DNA from 2 places in the Wenzhouxiangella sp. YN1 genome. Region 2 is predicted to be linked to the other one. Evidence: riboswitches for the same ligand, from Rfam matches in the RefSeq annotation. Region 2 holds a riboswitch; the other holds the start of a gene.
The links. Region 2 has a riboswitch for thiamine pyrophosphate ahead of ACEWQZ_RS08245 (TonB-dependent receptor). Riboswitches for the same ligand answer to the same signal wherever they lie in the genome.

Region 1 (9,158 bases), on a different contig from region 2:
GTCGCCTTTGACATGATGTTCAAGGACGAGCTGCGGCGCAAGCAGCGCTCGCTGCTGCGCCCGGAAGTCGATTTCACCCTCGACAAGGTAACCGAGTTCGACTTCAAGGGCTCGTGCGTCAAGACCCGATCCGGCAAGCGTGTCGACTACGACTACATTGTCGTCTCTACCGGCTGCATTCCCTCGCCTGAACGCATCGAGGGCCTGAAGGAAGCCGGCGATCATTTCTATCAGCACGACCCGGCGCGCCAGCTCGCCAACAAGCTGCGCGACTTCGAGAAGGGCCGCATCTTCATCACGGTCAACTTCCCGACCACGCCCAACGTGCCCCATCAGTGCGGCATCGCGCCGATGGAGACCACCTTCATGGTCGATGAATACATGCGCCGCAAGGGCGTACGCGACCAGGTCGAGATCGTCTACACCTACCCGACCATCGCCCAGCTGGTGCGCAACTGCCTGTTTTTGCAGGAACCCACCGGCAATGTCCTGCCGGACATCTTCGACTCCAAGGACATCCGCTACAAGCGCGGCTTCACGCTTGCCAAGGTTGACCCGGACCGCAAGGTGGCCATTTCCGAGGAAGGCGAAGAAGAGAACTTCGACCTGCTCATGGCCACGCCGCCGATTCGCGCCGTCGACGCGGTGCTCGACAGCGGCATCTCCGAAGCGCCCAACAACGAAGGCTGGCTGCCGACCAACCGCGAAACCATGCAGCTGGAGGGTTTCGACAATGCCTTTGTGATGGGCGACACCGTCGACCTGCCGATCAGCAAGGCCGGCGGCTCATGCCACAACCAGAGCCCGGTCATTGCCGACAACATCGCCGGCGACCTGCGCTACGGCCGCAACATTGCCAGCTACGACGGCCGCGTGCAGGCCATCGCCCAGATGGGCCTCGAGGCAGGCATGCCGCTTTGGTACGACTACGACATCGATGTTCAGCCGACCCCGCCGACCAAGCTTGGCGGGCTCTCGCGCAAGGCTTTCAACCGCGGTGTCTACTGGGCAGTGGCCCGAGGGATGGTTTAATGAACGACAAGAGCGATATGGACAAGCATGCCGACAGCGGGCAGCAAACAGCCGCAGCCGGTACCAACGGCCAGGCGCAGGCACCCGCACTTGATGCCGCCACCCAGGAAGGGCTGAACGAGCTGGTTGAAAAGCTCGCTCCGCTGCTCCAGGGCCGGCGCCTGCACAACGTGGTCGACCTGCTTTCGTGGACCTCGGACATGGTCGATCTGGCCGACGAGGAGATGGTCAACAAGCTGGCGGCCAATTACGAGAATCTCGTCAGCGGACTGTGGGCTACCGGCAACGCCGCGCGCTATGCTGCCAACGAGGTTTCACAAGCCGAACCGCCCTCGCGCCTGGGCCTGCTGCGTGCGGCCAAGGACGAGGACGTGCGGCGCGGGCTGCACTTTCTGCTGCGCTTTGCGGCCGTCTTCGGCCGCCAGATGCGTCCCGACTGAGCCGCCGACAAACCATGGCGACCGACGAAGAAGTTGCCGCGCTCTACCAGCGCAAGATACGCGAGCTGTCGGCGCGAGTGCGCGCCGACCGCCGCATTGAGGCGCCGCAGATCAGCGTGACCCGGCGCAGCAAGATCTGCGGCAGCATGGTCACACTCGACTTCGACTTCGACGGCGAGCGCATCGAGCGCGTCGGCTATCGCGCCCGCGCCTGCAGCCTGGGCATGGCAGCAACAGCCATCCTCGTCGACGCCGGGCCGGGCCAGAACGCCGATCAGGTGGCCCGGGCGCATACCGCCCTGGCCGACCTGCTCGCCGGCAAGCCGGCCGAGTTCGATGCCCACTGGCAAAGCCTTGAAATCCTCGCGGCCGCCATCCCCTTCCCGGCTCGCCACAACTCCGTACTGCTGCCTTTCGAGACGGCGGCTGAAGCTTTCAGTGAGCTGGCCGCAGCGTAACCCTCGCTGCGGCCGGATTGCGCTCAGCTGCGGTTGAAGAAGTCGCGCTCCATTTTCACCGCGTAGTGAAAGGCATCGGTGGCGGCTTCGTATTCATGCTGTGACGCCGCGGCGAGCGCGTCCTCGGTGGCGGCAATCGCCGCGACAGTGCCGTCGGCGAAACTCTGGTCGGCATAGGTATCCAGCCAGGCACCGTAGGGGTGATCAGGGCCGCGCTGCTGATACAGTCGCAGGCCCACATCCAGATAAACCCAGAAACAGGGCAGCACGGCGGCGGCCACTTCAGCGTAGCTGCCGGTGCCTGCCACCGCCAGAAGGTGGTTGGTGTAGGCACGGGTGGTATCGTCGATTTCGATGGCTGCATCCGTCGCCAGAAAGCCGTCGTGCAGCTCCATTTCGGCAACGATGGCATCGTTTGCCGCCTGTGCCCAGAAGGCTTGCGCCCGCCGGGTCGTGGCCAGCTGGCTGGCGCGGGCAAGCGCGCGCGAGTACTGCCGCAGGTAGGCCGCATCCTGGGCCAGATAGTAATCAAACACGGTCTTTGGGAGCGTGCCCTCACCCAGGCCCTGAATGAAATCCAGCCGGGCAATTTCAGCGTTCATTTCGGCGGCATCCGCCCACAGCTTGGCGGTATGGGGCCCGGCGGGCTCGAGCCCGGTCGGGTTTGTGGCGCCAGCGCTTTGCGTCATGTTCATATTCCTGCCTTTGCGTAAAGTGAGTGAAAATGATGAATCGGGCCGTGGCCGCTGCCGACTTCCAGCTCGTCGGCATGCGCCAGCGCGCCCTGCAGCCAGTGTTTGGTCTGCTCGAATGCCACGGCCCAGTCACCGCTTCGGGCCCGCAATGTCGCCAGCCCTGATGACAGTGAACAGCCGGTGCCGTGGGTGTTGCGGGTCTCGATTCGCGGCGTGGCCAACTCCACCGGGTCCGCCCCCGGCAGCAGCAGGGCATCGGGACAGGACTGGCCCGCCAGATGCCCGCCCTTGACGATCACGCCGGTGTGGTGTCGCGCCATCAAGCGCTGGCCCTGCGCCAGCGCGTCTTCCCAGCCGGCGGCCACGGGTTCGTCGACCAGCAGCGCAAGCTCGGACAGATTGGGCGTCACCATGTCGGCCTGGTTCAGCAGCTCGCGCACGGCGTCTTCGGCCCGCTGCTCCAGCAGGCGATCGCCACTGGTGGCCACCATGACCGGATCGAGGACGACCACCGGCGGCCTGACGGCCTGCAGCCAGCGCCGCACTTCCGTGATCGTGGCTGCATTGCCGAGCATGCCGATCTTGACCGCGTCGATGGTCACATCGTCGCTGACCGCCTCGAGCTGCGCGCGCAGAAAGTCGGTGGGCGGCGTATGGATGCGACGCACGCCGTGGGTGTTCTGGGCCACCAGCGCGGTGACCACGCACATGCCGTAGCCACCCAGCGCGGCTATGGATTTCAGGTCGGCTTGAACGCCGGCACCACCGGTGGGGTCGGTGCCGGCAATGCTCAAGATTCGTTTCACGTCGGACTACCTCCTTGGTCAGGACATATTCAGACGCGCTGCAATCGTGGCCTGATCCAGATTGTGCAAGGCGTCCACAAAAGCCGGCTTGAAGCTGCCCGGGCCGGCCGCATGCGCGGCCGCTTGTTCGGCGGCAATGGCATAGGCGGCGACGGCAGCCGCGACTGCCTTGAACGGCTGGCTGGAATCCAGGGCGACAAAGGCCGCAACGGTCGCGCCCAGGGCACAGCCGCCGCCGGTGATGCGGGTCAGCCACGGGTGACCGTTGCGCACGCGGAGATCGGTCACGCCGTCGGTTACCAGGTCGGTTTCGCCGGAGACAGCCACCACGGCCTGATGGCGCTGCGCCAGATCCTGCGCAGCTTGCCGGGCATCGTCGGCAGTGGCCAGGGTGTCGGTTCCGCGCCCGCCGCGGCCGCTGCCGGCCAGCGCCATGACTTCAGAGGGGTTGCCGCGAATGACGGCAGGTTGATGCCGCAACAGCTCACGCGCCAGGCGGGTTCTTACCGGCAGACTGCCAACCGCCACCGGGTCCAGCACCCAGGGAACGCCGGCGTCGGTGGCCGAGGCCACCGCCTCCAGCGCGGCGGCGCGCGGCTCGGCATAGGGCGTGCCGAGATTGATCAGCAGGGCAGCAGCCGTGCGGGCGAAAGCACCGGCCTCTTCGGGAATGTCCACCATCGCCGGGGCACAACCCAGAGCAAGCAGGGTATTGGCGAGATGATTCAAGACGACCGCATTGGCAATGCACTGCACCAGAGGCGAGGCATCACGCACGGCCGTCAGCCGAGCATCGATATCGGAGGGCGATAATGTCACTGGACTATCCCTTCGCTAGTGCGAACTAGAGCAGGTTCAATGGGTGTAATCTCAGCCGACGATCAGGTCGGCACCCCAAGTCACATCAATTACTGCGAACAGCTTAACAGATCGGCTCGCGGTGGGTCACTCCGGATGGAAAAACCGCCGGCACGGCCGCAGCGTCACGCCGAGGCCTCCGCGGAAGCGCTCAAGGCACTGTCCAGAAAGCTCTTCAGACCTTCCTGCACAAGATCATGAGTCCTGTCGATATTGGCGGCCACCTCGCCCTGAAGCACATCGAGGCCGCTGAGGATCTCGCGGGCCTCGGCAAATCCGCGCTCGATCCCCTGGCCGATCAGCTCGACAAAGTCCTTTGCGGCGGTTGCCGCATCCTTGTCCGGATGCTGTTTCTGATAGGCCTGAAAAAACCCCGTGCTCTGGGAGACGATACGCTTGGCGGTTGCCTCCGGCGAAACGTCCAGCCCGGAGTCGTAGGCCTGCTGAATGGCGTTCGGCCCCAGTTCCGGCGCGAGCACGTCGTTGAGGCTTCCCAGAGCCGTCCTGTAGGTCAGCGCGAGCGGATTGTCACCCGAGCTCAGACGCGCTGCCTGCGCTGAGCCGGCCACGCCCTTGCCGAACGGGGTGTTGACCCCGCCACGACCCGGCTGCCCCCCCTTGGGCTGCGCCCCGGTGGGCGATGCTTTGCTGAAGGCTGGTATTTTCATGGCGATGTCTCCGGCAGGGATTCCAGCCCGCTGTAGCGGCGGCAAGCGTGAAAGCTTGAGCCGGGCCGGCAAGGCAGGCTGTCGCGCCTGCTGCCGAACCGGCGGCCGGGGTCATGCAGGCAGTGCCTGATACCCGACAGGTTATGATACAAGCATGCTCGCTTCCGAACATCTTGCGGCCCTGGCCCACCCCATCATCGCCCTGGTCATCGGCCTGTTCTTTCTGATCGCCGCGGCGACCAGAAAGGCCAACTACTTCTTGCCCGCCGCCGCGGCCTATATTGCTTTTGCGGTCGGAATCTTCCTGCAGATACTGCTCCTTCCCGGCAACGCGGAAACCAACGCCATGCTGACCGGCGTGGCCTATGCCATTGCTGCTCTGGGCTTTTACCAAGCGCTGGTCCGCGTGGGCGCAGGCACGCCTTCATGGTCGGTCGCAATCGGACTGACGCTGGCTTTTCTGGCCCTGAGGTATTTTCATACGGCACAGAGCTTCAACAGCATTGGCCGGATCTACGGCATCCAGACTTACCTTACCGTCATCTTCCTGCTGGCATGCTGGCACGCCCGGGCGCTGTTGACTCGCGGCAGCGGCCCCGAACGCTTTCTGTTTCTGTGCGTATCCATTTTTGCCCTGAGCCTGCTGCCCCGAACCTTTCTGACGGTCGGCACCGATGCATCACGCTACGGTTTTGACAGGACGCCGTTCTGGGTGTCGACCCAAATCGCCTGGAATGTGTTCATCGTCGTCTTTGCGCTGGCACTGCTGCTCGTGCACGCCTCCCGACGCCTGCAGATGGCCGAGCACAGGGCCTCGATCGACCCGCTGACCCGGCTTGACAACCGCGCCAGCTTCAACGCCAAGGCGGAGTTCGCACGTGGCCGCTGCGCTTGCTACTCCCTGATCTCGATCGACATCGACCGCTTCAAGAGCATCAACGACCGCTGGGGCCACCTCGTCGGCGATCGGGTGCTGGAGCGCGTCGCGGCGCTGATTTCGGGCAGCACCCGCGAAGCCGACGAGGCCGCCCGCTACGGCGGCGAGGAGTTTCTCGTTTTTTTGCCCGACACCGGCATCGACAAGGCGCACAAGATTGCCGAAAGACTGCGCCAGAGCGTGGCGGCAGCAGCGATGCAGGACATTGCGCCCGACCTCCGCTGCACCGCCAGTTTCGGCGTTGCGGAGTTCGACTCCAGCGTGCCCCTCAAGTCAGCTCACCAGCGCGTGGATCAGCTGCTGTATGCGGCCAAGGGAAAGGGGCGCAACCAGGTCTGCCACGACCCGCAGCCGCTCACCGAGGCGGATGTGCAGTGCGCCAGCGCAGCCATCGTGCCCATCAACAAACCGACACCTGATCACCAGCGCACGACCCCGGAACACGATTGTCCGCCCGGACGGCCGGCTGCGCGCTCAGATCGGTGAACCCGGCGGCAGCGGCACCGGCTCGAATGCCGGCGCCCACTCGCCGTCGTCACGATAGCGCGCTATCTGCTGCTGCAGGTAGCGATGCTGCGCACTGTCGTCATGCGCATCCAGCCAGGCTTCCAGATCCGACAGGTCGGCCGCCATCTGTGCGCGTACTTCCGGCGCCAGCCCCGGGTTGTTCATTGCATCGATCCAGCGGTAGACCACCACGTGCAGAATCCGGTGATGTATCTGCCGCTGGGCGTGCTGCTGCGGCTCGAGCTTGAAGGTGCTCGCCATCAGCTTTTCATACACCTCACGGGTACCGCCGGTGGCTGACATGCGCGCAAGGCGATTGAGCCGCTGCGGATGCAGCAGCAGCTTCAGGGTGTTGTTGGCGGCGGCCTCGGCTGCCGACACCGGATCGAAGGTCAAACCGGTACGCGACTTGAAACTTTCGCGCCCTTCACTGTCGCCATAGGCCTTGGGCGTAATCAGGTGCAGTACGGTTTCTGGGAGGGTCAGATATTCCGGCCGGATGGTCTGCAGCAGGGCATCCATCGCGGCTCGCTGCCGGTCGGCTGATACCGGCCGGACTCCCCTGGGGCGGTCGTGGTCACCCTTGAGCTCATATTCGTAATGCACCCCGCCAATCTGCTTGGCGACTGCTTCCACTTGATAACGATGCAGCAGGTAGATTGGCACCAGCGCTTCGTGCAGGGAAGACAGGGGCTGATTGTCGGCGATGTGATCGAGCCCGAAGTTCTGCAGCGCCAGCTCGCGCACTTCAGACAAGCGCTCAAGCTCGGCCACAGGATCTTCTCCATTGTCCCAGAGGTGGCCAATCGCGCTGGCGCCACCGGCCGGCCGCGCGTCGCGGTCGGCCATGTACTCCAGACCCCGGGATTTGGCGTTGGCCACACGCTCCGCCATTGCCTTTTCTGGCTCGGCAACATCAGCATAGCCCATGGCAATGGCATAACGATCCCATTCGCCAAGGCCTTCACGATAGGCATTGCTCAAGACAATCCGGCCGTCTTCGATCTCGACCAGGGGATGAGGATAATCCATCACCGAGGCGCGCCCGTTGGCGCTGGCCGCAAAGTTGTGTATCAGCCCCAGCGTGTGCCCGACCTCGTGAGCGGAAAGCTGGCGTATTCTTGCCAGCGCCATGTCCTGCTGCCTGTCGGTGTCCGCGGTGCCATCAAACGGCCCGGTCAGGCCATTGGCGATCAGGAAATCCTGACGCACCCGCAGGGAGCCCAGGGTGACGTGACCCTTGATGATTTCGCCGGTGCGCGGGTCGGTAATCGAGGTGCCATAAGACCACCCACGAGTGGCGCGGTGCACCCACTGGATGACGTTGTAACGAACATCCATGGGGTCGGCATCGTCCGGTAACGGCTTGACCTGAAAGGCATTCTTGTACCCGATCTCCTCGAAGGCCTTGTTCCACCACATGGCGCCGTCATGCAGGGCAGTGCGCACGGGCTCGGGCGCGCCCGGATCTAGGTAGAACACGATCGGCTCGACCGCTTCACTGACCCTGGCATCGGGGTTCTTCTTGACCAATCGATGGCGCGGCAGCAGGCGCTTGACCATGGGCTCGTCAATCGCGGCCGCATAATCCATGTACTCGACTTTCCAATAGCCCGAATAAGGGTGAAATGGCCTTGGTTCGTAGCCTTGCGCCGGCAGGGCGACAAGAGAATGATGCAGGTGCACGGAGACCGCCGTCGGCTCGGGCGTGACCTGTTTGACAAAACCTCCGACATCACTGCCGGCAAAGGTCACCAGCGCCTCCAGCTCGGTGTTGCGGGGGAAAGCCTTGCTGCGCTGCAAGAACACGCCGCTGCGGCTGGCATCGAGTGAAAAACTGCCCTGCCCGGCCTCATCAAGGCGCTGGGCAACCCTGTGGATGTCGGACAACAGAAACTCGGTGTAATCAACCAGTACCGCATCGTCGCTGCTGGCAACCACCGGCAGGCCGGCGAGCACAGACTGGGCAAACGCTTCGTCCACGCTTTGCTGCTCGGCACGGTTGTCGGAATCGGCGCGATAGTAGGTGTTGAGCTGGTTGAGCAGGACCTTGTTGCCAAACTTTTCGAACTGCACCAGCCGGGTCGCGCCCTGCTGGCCCCGATCCAGCCCGATGTCGTTGGAGCCGATACCTCTTGGCAGGCTGCTCTGAAAAATGAAAGGCTTGTCGAGCTTGTCGACCAGCAGGTAGACCTTGTCTTCCTCGCCGTGGTAGTAGAAATCGAAATATCCCTGATGGTGCTGCATGCCCTGGGTGAACTCCTTGACTCCGGCCGCCCAGAGCGGAGAGAACAGCAATACCGTGAAGATCAGAACAACTGCGCGCATGGCGGGTCTCACCTGTCATGGATGAACTGCAAACGGGCCATCAGCCTACCACTATTGACCCGGCATCAAAGCCAGTTGGCTTTGCCACCTCGAGACCTCAGACTGGCATGCTGTGGCTATCCATTCATGCTGGATCAAGATGTTTGTTGAAGTGCCGTTGAAAAAGTACTGCCTGCTGCTGCTCGGCCTGGCCGTGCTGTTTCCGGTTGCAGGCCCCGCGCAGGGGCTCCCGCTGGCCGGTGCCGGCGAAGCACAGCCAGCGACCGAAGACGAGGCAGACCCACAGGAACTGCAGCAATCGCTGGATGAGGTCATCGGCACGCTCGAAAACGACGCCCGCCGCGCGCAACTGCTCGAGCAGCTGAAGTCGCTTCGTGCTGCGGTCGAGGCCGGCGAAGAGGTTCCGGCGAGCGCGGCGGAACAGCGCGA
Region 2 (9,158 bases):
AGATATCGATATCGCGATGACCGAGGGCGGCATATTCCCAGTCGATCAGGTACAGGCGCTCGGGGGTTTCCAGAATGTTGACGGGAATCAGATCATGATGCACCAGGCACGCCGTCCATGGCGCCCGATCAAAGGCCTCCAACCGCGGCTCGAAGGCCCGCCAGGCCCGGGCAAGCCGCGCATCGGCAAGTCCGGCTTGCTCGACCTGGTGCCAGTAATCACGCAGATAAGCGTGATAGCTGCGCCGCGGCCAGTCGGGGGGGGCCAGGGCGTGCAGTCGTTCGAGCAGCGGCCCCAGCCGGGCCAGCTGCTCCGGATTGCTCAGGTCCTTGTCGCTCCATGTCCGCGCCGGCAGGTAGGGGAAAATCACGAAACGCTGGCGCGGATCCCAGAACCAGTACGGCCGGCTGATATCGGCGGCCGACGTCAACTCCAGAATCTCGCGTTCGCGCTGGCGATCGATGCCCAGCCGCGCGCCCCCGGGGTGGTTGATGCGCAGCAGCAGCTCATCGGACCGGCCCGGCGCGCTCAAACGATAGTTGCGGTTGGTCCTTCCCGCCCGGATGCGCTCGACCAGCTGCGGCCGTCCGCGCAGCCCCAGGCCCCAGTCCGGCCAGGAATCGATCAGCGCGTCAACGGCCGCCACTTCGCCTTCATCCTGGCCCAGCGGGGTCATGGCCCGGCTTCACCGCCAAGGCCGGCTCGCGCCCGGTAGTCGCGCAGCCAGCTCGTCCAGCCGACCACCGAGATGATCAGATAAGCGACGTTCAACAGCGCGGTCAGCGCCATGCCGCGGTCGAGAAACAGAAAGATCGCCAGGCTGTTGAACACCATCCAGTAGACCCAGTTTTCCAGCACCTTGCGCGCCACCATGAAAGTTGTCACGACCGCACCCCAGGTGACCAGAGAATCGAGATACGGCCAGGCCGCCTGGCTGTGGCGCGAGAGCAAGTAGCCCGACACCAGGGTAGACAGCACCACCACCAGCAGCGCCAGGGCATGTCGCCACAGCGGCCAGCGCGTCACCGACAGCGCCTGCCCGCCGCTGTTGCCGTGGCGCCAGTACCACCAGCCATAGACCGCCATGCCCATGTAATACACATTGAGTGCCGACTGCATGAGCAGCTGCACCCGCCAGAACAGCGCGGTGAAAAGCGCGGTGCTGATGAAAGCGGCAATCCAGCACAGGCGGTTCTGGCTTACGGCCAACACCAGGTAGGTGATGGCCAGCAGCACCGCGGCCAGCTCCCAGGCCGACATCGCTGCCCAGCGCTCATCGAGCTGTTCCAGCCAGTGCTCCAGCTTCATGCCGCAGCCTCCGGGGCACGATCAAGGGCCCGACACCTGCGGCCCGGGCCCGCCGGCACCTGCCTGCGCCGGTCAGTAGACATAACGCAGTGTCGCTCCAACCACGCGGGGCTCGCCAAACTGAAAGTAGGGCTCGACCACATAGTTCTCGCGCGGATCGTTGCCGAAGCTGCCGAAAGCGCGGGTCTTGATGTCTTGATCGGCGATATTGCGCGCCCACAGGGCAAAATCCCAGGGCCCCTGACGATAGCCAATGCGGGCGTTGAAGGTCTCATAAGCGTTGGATCGGGTCTCGTGACGGCTCGAGAAGTAGAACGCATCCTTGCCCTCGGCCTCCACCCGCACGTACCAGCGATCGGACAGCTGCACGATGGCGCCCAGATTGAACATGTAGTTCGGCGCATGCGGCAGCTCGCGTCCGTCCATGTCGTACGGCTCTCCGCTGGCCGGGTCGGCATCGACATGCGAATAGTTGAGGAACTCTTCGAAGCGGGTATCCAGCAGGCCGAGGCTGGCAAACGCCAGCAGGCGATGGCTCACGCGCCAGTTGAGCTCGGCCTCCAGGCCGTAGCTCCGCCCGGCGGTGGCGTTGGCCTTGTACTCGATGAAGTGGCAGGGGCAGGATTCACCCTCGATGGGCTCGACCAGCGATTGTTCGGCCTGAACATCACTGCGGTCCTGATAGAACACCGCCGCTCGCAGATCGACCCGATTGTCGAGCAGCCGCTTCTTCACGCCGAGCTCATAGTTCAACAGGGTTTCGGTGTCGAACGCGCGCCGCTCATCGGGAATGAGCGAATCGCTGTTGATTCCGCCGGCCTTGTATCCGCGAGATGCCAGCGCGTACCACAGCCCGCCGCCGTCGGTGCGATATTCGAGCGCCAGCTTGCCGCCCCACATGTCCTCGCCGGGCTCAAAGGCGGCGCCGTCGCTGTCGCTGTATTCGACCTCGCGCCGCTCACCGCGCAAACCGGCCACCAACTGCAACTGGCGCGTCATCGGTATCTCTACCTGTCCGTAGACGGCATGGTTGTCGGTGTCGTAGTCGAACAGGTAGTCGCTGGCAAGAAAGCTGTACTCACGCCGCAGGCTTTGGCCCGCATTGCGCACATAAGCGCCGATCACCCAGTTGAGCTGATCCGGCCCGCTGCTGGATACCGCCCGAAGATCCAGCGTGGTATTGCGATCGCGGCGAATATAGTTGTCGAATGCCGTGAATGGCGCGCCCGGGCACTCGAAGACCTCGCAGAAGCCAACGAAGGTCCAGTCATCGTCATAGCCATATTCCAGGTCGGCATCGGTGCGGCTGATGAGCGCCTCGATGTCGAAGGCATCATGTGCATGCCAGTGGATGCGAACCGAACCGGCCAGCGTCTCCTGGCGATCGTGCCCGGGTCGGTCGGAGTAGGTCATGCGCGTATTGTCCAGAGAGAACGCGTCGTAGCCGTTGTCGACATCCAGGTACAAGCCGGTCAGGTCGATTTGCAGATCATCATGGGGCTGCCACCGCAGCTTGCTGCGCAGCGTCTGTTCATCAATGTTCTGCACATCATCGCGACCCAGGTAAGCGTTTTCCTGAAAGCCGTCACTCTGTTGATTGGAATAAGCCAGTCGATACCCCAGCGTGTCGCTGAGCGGCCCGGAAACCATGCCCTCGAACGCGCGCATGCCGTAGTTGCCGGCGCTGACCTCCAGGTGGCTGGTGAATGCTTCAGTGGGGCTGCCGGTAACGATATTGATCATGCCGGCCAGAGCATTGGCGCCAAACAGGGTGCCCTGCGGACCACGCAGAATCTCGAGCTGGGCCACATCCAGGGTCGTCGCGCCACCGCCCAGACCGGTCATGTCGATGCCGTCGACCAGCAGCCCGACCGAGGCATTCATCGGTTCAACGAACTGGCTGCGGGAGCCGATCCCCCGAATCTGGAAAAAACGGCCGCGCGAGGCACCCGTGGAAAAGTTGACGTTGGGGCTGATGTTGAGCACGTGCTCGAGGTGCGAGGCTCCTCGCTCGCGGACGGTTTCACCGTCGATGACGCTGACGCTGCCGCCGAGGTCGAACAAACCGGAGCGATAGAAATCGGCCGTGACCACGATACGATCTTCGATGTCATCGTCAGAAAAGTCCTCGACGTCATCGGACTGCGCGAAGCTGACTGACGATAGCGCCAGCAGCAGCCCGAAGAAGGACGCTTGAATATTCACTTGTGAGTCTCCGAATGCAAGTCAACAATGGAGACCCGGAATGCACGGGGGATTGCCGCCAGCGCCATGCAGTGGCCTTGAAGGGCGCTTGACGTTCCTGTCCCTACGCCGGCATTAACCGGATCAGGTTCGACGGGTCCACCCGCGTGGGTGTCTCAGGCGATTACGCCACCCCGAGGAAGCGCCCATTATAGCGCATGGCGAAGGCTTCAGGCCGCCTCTTCGCGCTCAGCAGGTGCAGGTGCTGAGCGCGGCCGCAGCGCGGTGCCGGGCAGCTCCAGGGTGGTGGCCCATGCCAGCCCCAGGGCCAGCCCCAGCACAATGCCCGAAGGCGCAGCCCAGCCGGCCACCACCGTGGCCAGCGCCACCGTACACAGCATGAAAGTACCGACGGCGGCAGCGCCCACCGCACCGCCCCAATCCAGCGTCCGCGCGGTGAGCGCGGTGGCCTGCACGAGCAGCGCTGCCGCTGTCGCAACGGGCACGGAGGGAAATTCCGCGCCGGGGACATGACCCTGAAGCACAAAACGATCAAGGAAATAAGCCCCGCCGGCTGCGCCTACCAGGCCGACGCCCACGCGAACTGCGGCAAGCCAGCCCACGCGCCACAACACGAAAGCCATCAGCGGCAGCGCGGTGACCACAACCCCGGGCCAGTAAAGCGCATGCAGCCCGCTACGGGCGATCGACACGGCCTGGTCGGTTCGCGTGCTGCTCATCCAGTCGAGGACGGGAAAGTCGATCAACGCCAGCCCCTTCACTGCCCGGGTCTGGTCAAATACCAGACCGATAACACCGATTCCGGCCAGCAGGGCGACAAAGCAGATGGTCAAGCTCAGACCCTGTGCCACGCGCGGATCGAAGCGCCGGGTCAACCAGCGAAACCCTGGAGCCAGCACGCGCGCGATGCCCTGCGTACCGGTCGCTCGCAGAGCCAGCCGGAATACAGCTTTCACTCGCCGCTGATGGGCCGCAATGCGAGCCGCAACCCAGCGAATGACCACGGCGGTCAGAAACAGGATCAGAACCAACAGCGCGGCCGTTCCGCCGATCTCTCTCAGCAGCCCCCAGGACTCTCCGAGCACGAAGCCCAGAATCGCCCAGACCATGGCCCAGACCAGGCTTGCGGGAATGTCGAACAGTACAAAATGTCGATAGGGCATGCCCGAGGCACCGGCCAGAAAAGGCACGATGATGCGGGTGGGAGTGGATACGCGGCCGAGCACGATGGCCCAGGCTCCGCGGCGGGCCATGAACTCCTGTGACTTGCGAATCGATGGACCGCAAATGCGCTGCAGCGGCGCCCATCCGAGCAGCCCGTTTCCCCAGCGACAACCAACGTAGAAGCCGGTGGCATTACCCATCACCGTCGCCACCAGCACGATACCGAGCAACACATCCATTTCGAGCTGACCACGCGAGGCGAGAATCCCGCCGGTCACCACAGCCAGCTCGCCGGGCGTCACGAACCCCAGGAAGAAGGCGGCCTCGGTCCAGCACAGCACCGCAATCAGGATGTAGACCGTCAGCGGCGGGAGCTCGAAAAGCGGCTGGAGAAGTTTGTCCATGACGCCAGATCCATTGCCTCAGGGCATCTGTTGAGGTATCTGAGAATCACCGGACCGAGCTCTCGCACGACCCCGGATTCCACGCGCCCCCGCCTGAAGTATAAACATACTCCCGGACACACCGAAAGGCTTGCGTGAGGCAATGCCCAGAACACGCGACAGCGGCGCAGACCCTGGCCGCTTTCTGGCCCGCTCGCCTCACAGGCATTTATCAACCCGACCTCGAAGCGGGTTGCGCCTGGCACGACCGGCCTGCCCCGGACGCCGCGGTAGAATGGCGCGCGGCAATCATTTGACAGGGCTCGAAAAGGTCCACCCGTGACAACATTCCAGTTGACGCAACAACACCTGCGCAATGCGCTGGACAGGATTGCCCGGCGCGACCGGGACATTGCCGCGGCGCTCGCGCAGGTGGGTTATCCCGCCGAGCGCCGGATGGGCGCGCCAGACTATCGGCATTTCCTGCGCATCATCGTCGGGCAGCAGCTGTCGGTAAAGGCCGCCGCGACCATTTTCGGCCGGATCGAAGCCGCGCTTGACAACGACCTGCAGCCGGAACGCCTGCAGGCGCTGGGCGACGATCGGCTGCGGGCGCTGGGCCTGTCCAGGCAGAAGATCGCCTACGCCCGGGGGCTGTCGCAGGCCGTGCTGGAGGGTTCGCTGGTGCCGGCCGCGCTTGCCGAGCTGCCCGATGAAGAAGTGATCGCGCAGATTACCCGGCTCAAGGGCTTCGGGCGCTGGAGCGCGGAGATGTTTCTGCTGTTCTCGCTGGGTCGGCCCGACGTCTGGCCGGCCGACGACATCGCCATTCGGGCCGGTGTTCAGCGCATCAGGCGCATGCGTGAGCGCCCCGACCGCAAACGTACAGACGCCATCGCTCACCCGTGGAAGCCGCATCGCAGCGCGGTGGCGATCCTTGTCTGGCACTACTATTCGAATGCGCCAATGGGCTGAGCCAGCCGAAGCGGCAAGCCCCTCCGTCGTGCGACTGATGTCGGCCCCATCGAAATACAGGCATTGGCCATGGAGCAACCTTCATCAGGTGTATAGTGGGCGCATGGTTCCAGAATCGTGAGGAGACCCAATGTTCAACGCCAGAAAATGGATACTCATCACCGGCTTGATGTTCCTCATCCCCCTGGCCGCTTGCAACACCGGCGACTCGATGAGCGACGAGGCAACCGGCAAAATGACCGATGAGTCGTCGCCCAGGCAGGAGACCGGCGAGCCGACCGTTGAGGGCAGATCGACCCAGGGCGCGCGCGCATCAGGCGATGACGACGGCGACGACACGTCCGGTACGCCGGATGCCATGGCTGAGCTTGCCGCCACCTCGGGCCATCAGGCCAGCGGAGCCGTCAAGTTCTATACGACCGAGCGCGGCATTCGCGTCGACGCGATGGTCAACGGACTGTCACCGGGACAACATGGATTTCATGTTCACGCCAGGGGTGACTGTTCGTCCCCGGACGCCAGTTCGGCGGGCGGCCACTACAACCCCGAGGATGTCCGGCACGGCGCTCCCGGTGACCCGATGCACCATGTGGGCGACCTCGGCAATATCGAGGCCGATGACAGCGGGCAGGCAATGCTGAATCAGGAATTCGAATTCCTGTCTCTGAGCGGTGACAACAGCATCGTCGGCAAGGCGGTCGTCGTCCATGCCGGAGAAGACGATCTGGAAAGCCAGCCCAGCGGCGCCGCAGGTGCCCGAGTCGCTTGCGGAGTCATTCAGGCGGAGGACGCCTGACCGGCTGCGATCATCAACCCGGCAGCCACGGAGATCATCAACCCGCCAGCTCTGGATACCGGTCGTGCATCTCCAGCTGCTCCGGGTTTTCCCGCTCGGCCAGGAAATGCGGCCGCCTTGTGGGGGCGGCATACGGCGCGCGCGGGAGATTGCGAACGCTGTTGTAGACGAAAAACAGGTTGGAGCGAGGCCATGGCGACATGTTCTCGTTGGAGGCATGCAGCGTGTTGCATTCAAACAGCAGCAGCGAGCCCGCCGGGCCCTTGGGCGCACGAATGCCACCGCTTCGGGCCAGCTCGGAAAGCGATTCCTGACTCGGAACGCCGATTCGCTGCGCCTTCAGGGAAGCTTTCCAGTTCTGGTCCGGTGTCTTGCCGACACAGGGCACGAACCAGTGGTGCGAGCCCGGGATCAACATCAGTGGCCCATTGAACTCGTTGTTTTCGGTCAGCATGATCGACGCGCTCACGGCACGCATGCGCGGCATTCCGTCCTCCGCGTGCCAGGTCTCGAAGTCCGAGTGCCAATCGAAACCGCTGCCTTCAAAGCCGAACTTGTCGTTGATGCGGGACTGATGGATATACACATCGCTGCCGAGGAGCTGTCGCGCCATGCCAAGGATCCGGGCATCGCGCGTGAGCTCCTCGAACCTTCTCGATATCCTGTGCATGCCGAAAACCGACCGAATCCGGCCCGTGTCCGGGTCACGAATGACCTGCTCGGATGACATCCAGGTCTTGTCGTTCGCGATGGCCTTCAGTTCATCGAAGAAGGGCTCGACGCGGTGTCTGGAGAAAAATCCCTTGAACCACAGAAATCCGTCGCGCTCATAGTTTGAAAGAGCGACTTCATCGAGCGGCCCCGCCCAGCGATCAGGAGCGCGTGAATGCACGATCGGGGCCATGCGCTCGATCGCGTCACGTGCCTGGCGAAGCCGGGTGGGGTATGGGTCGGAGTGCGGCTGTTCATGAGCTTGTGCCATTTTTTGGAGCCTCTTTCAAGAAGACAGAGCCCCCCCTGTCTTCCGAGAAACACGCCCCTGCAGCGGGAACCGGCTCACACAGGATGAAACTTGTATGCTGACGTGATTCCGACAGCTCCCCAAGATCCTGCACAGCAGGCCTGCGTATCTGCTCGTATCCTGATGATATCAGGTGTTCGAACAACCGCAACTTTCGCCCGCTGCTCCTGCCTGAAGCCACTTGCGAAAGACTTGCGCAAAGCCGCGGCCACGCCGAGCCCGAAAATATGGACGACGCACCCCAAAAACGCGTCGCCTCAATCGCTCAAGGCACGAATGGCAGGAAGCTCTTTGCCCTCGACATATTCCAGAAATGCGCCACCGGCGGTCGAGATGTAATCAATCCGGTCGGCCACGTGGAATTTCTCGATCGCCGCGATGGTGTCGCCCCCGCCGGCCAGGGTGAAGCCTTCGCAGTCCGCCACGGCCTGCGCGATGGTCTCGGTGCCGGAGTGGAAGGCCTCGAACTCGAACACGCCCAGCGGGCCGTTCCAGAGGACGGTGCCGGCCCCGCGGACGATGGCCGCGAGTGTCCGCGCCGATTCGGGGCCAATGTCGAGAATCATCTCTTCCTTGTGAACGCGCCCGGTATCGCGGATGGTGGCATGGGCGTCCTCGTGGAAGCGTTCGGCAGTGAGCACGTCGACCGGCAGCGGAATGGCTGCACCCTTGTGTTCAGCGCGCCTGATCAGATCCCGGGCGGTGTCGACCAGATCTTTTTCATACAGCGAACCGCCGACATCGTAACCGGCAGCAACGAGAAAGGTGTTGGCAATCCCGCCGCCGACGATCAGCTGGTCAACCTTGTCAATCAGCGCTTCGAGCACGGTGAGCTTGGACGAGACCTTGGCGCCACCGACAATGGCCACCATGGGTCGTTCGGGGCTGGCCAGCGCCTTTTGCAGAGACGCGACCTCTCGCATCAGCAAGGGGCCGGCGCAAGCAACGGCAGCATGACGAATCAAGCCCTCGGTGGATGCCTGGGCACGGTGGGCGGCGGCAAAGGCGTCGAAGACCAGAACGTCGGCCAGAGCCGCCATTTTTCTTGCCAGATGACTATCGTTGGCTTTTTCGCCTTCCAGAAAGCGCACGTTTTCAAGCAGGACGAGCTGACCGGCCTCGACTTCCACGCCGTCGATCCAGTCGCGCACGAGTTTGACCGAACGGCCCAGCAGCTCCCCGAGCTTCCCGGCGACCGGCGCCAGGCTGAATGCCTCGTCGAACCCGCCCTCTTCCGGACGACCAAGGTGGGACATGACCATCACCGCGGCACCGGCGTCGAGCGCCTGACGAATCGTGGGCAGGG

Region 1: linked by a shared signal. The riboswitch ahead of thiM (hydroxyethylthiazole kinase) and the one ahead of ACEWQZ_RS08245 (TonB-dependent receptor) in region 2 are both predicted to bind thiamine pyrophosphate.

What each region holds. Positions count from the first base shown of each region.
Region 1 is NZ_JBJNIO010000108.1:15,170-24,327, reverse strand. Features, by position in the region: gene ACEWQZ_RS02465 (NAD(P)/FAD-dependent oxidoreductase) at 1-1,032, shown strand, start outside; gene ACEWQZ_RS02460 (helical membrane plugin domain-containing protein) at 1,032-1,472, shown strand; gene ACEWQZ_RS02455 (iron-sulfur cluster assembly scaffold protein) at 1,487-1,930, shown strand; gene ACEWQZ_RS02450 (TenA family protein) at 1,954-2,619, opposite strand; gene thiD (bifunctional hydroxymethylpyrimidine kinase/phosphomethylpyrimidine kinase) at 2,622-3,431, opposite strand; gene thiM (hydroxyethylthiazole kinase) at 3,450-4,250, opposite strand; TPP riboswitch at 4,240-4,338, opposite strand; gene ACEWQZ_RS02435 (DUF5610 domain-containing protein) at 4,415-4,957, opposite strand; gene ACEWQZ_RS02430 (GGDEF domain-containing protein) at 5,112-6,380, shown strand; gene ACEWQZ_RS02425 (zinc-dependent metalloprotease) at 6,369-8,729, opposite strand; gene ACEWQZ_RS02420 (mechanosensitive ion channel family protein) at 8,887-9,158, shown strand, end outside.
Region 2 is NZ_JBJNIO010000147.1:196,219-205,376, reverse strand. Features, by position in the region: gene ACEWQZ_RS08255 (phosphotransferase) at 1-676, opposite strand, end outside; gene pnuC (nicotinamide riboside transporter PnuC) at 673-1,308, opposite strand; gene ACEWQZ_RS08245 (TonB-dependent receptor) at 1,381-3,513, opposite strand; TPP riboswitch at 3,596-3,699, opposite strand; gene ACEWQZ_RS08240 (DedA family protein) at 3,723-5,081, opposite strand; gene ACEWQZ_RS08235 (DNA-3-methyladenine glycosylase family protein) at 5,400-6,035, shown strand; gene ACEWQZ_RS08230 (superoxide dismutase family protein) at 6,166-6,831, shown strand; gene thpD (ectoine hydroxylase) at 6,869-7,813, opposite strand; gene ACEWQZ_RS08220 (phosphoglycerate kinase) at 8,110-9,158, opposite strand, start outside.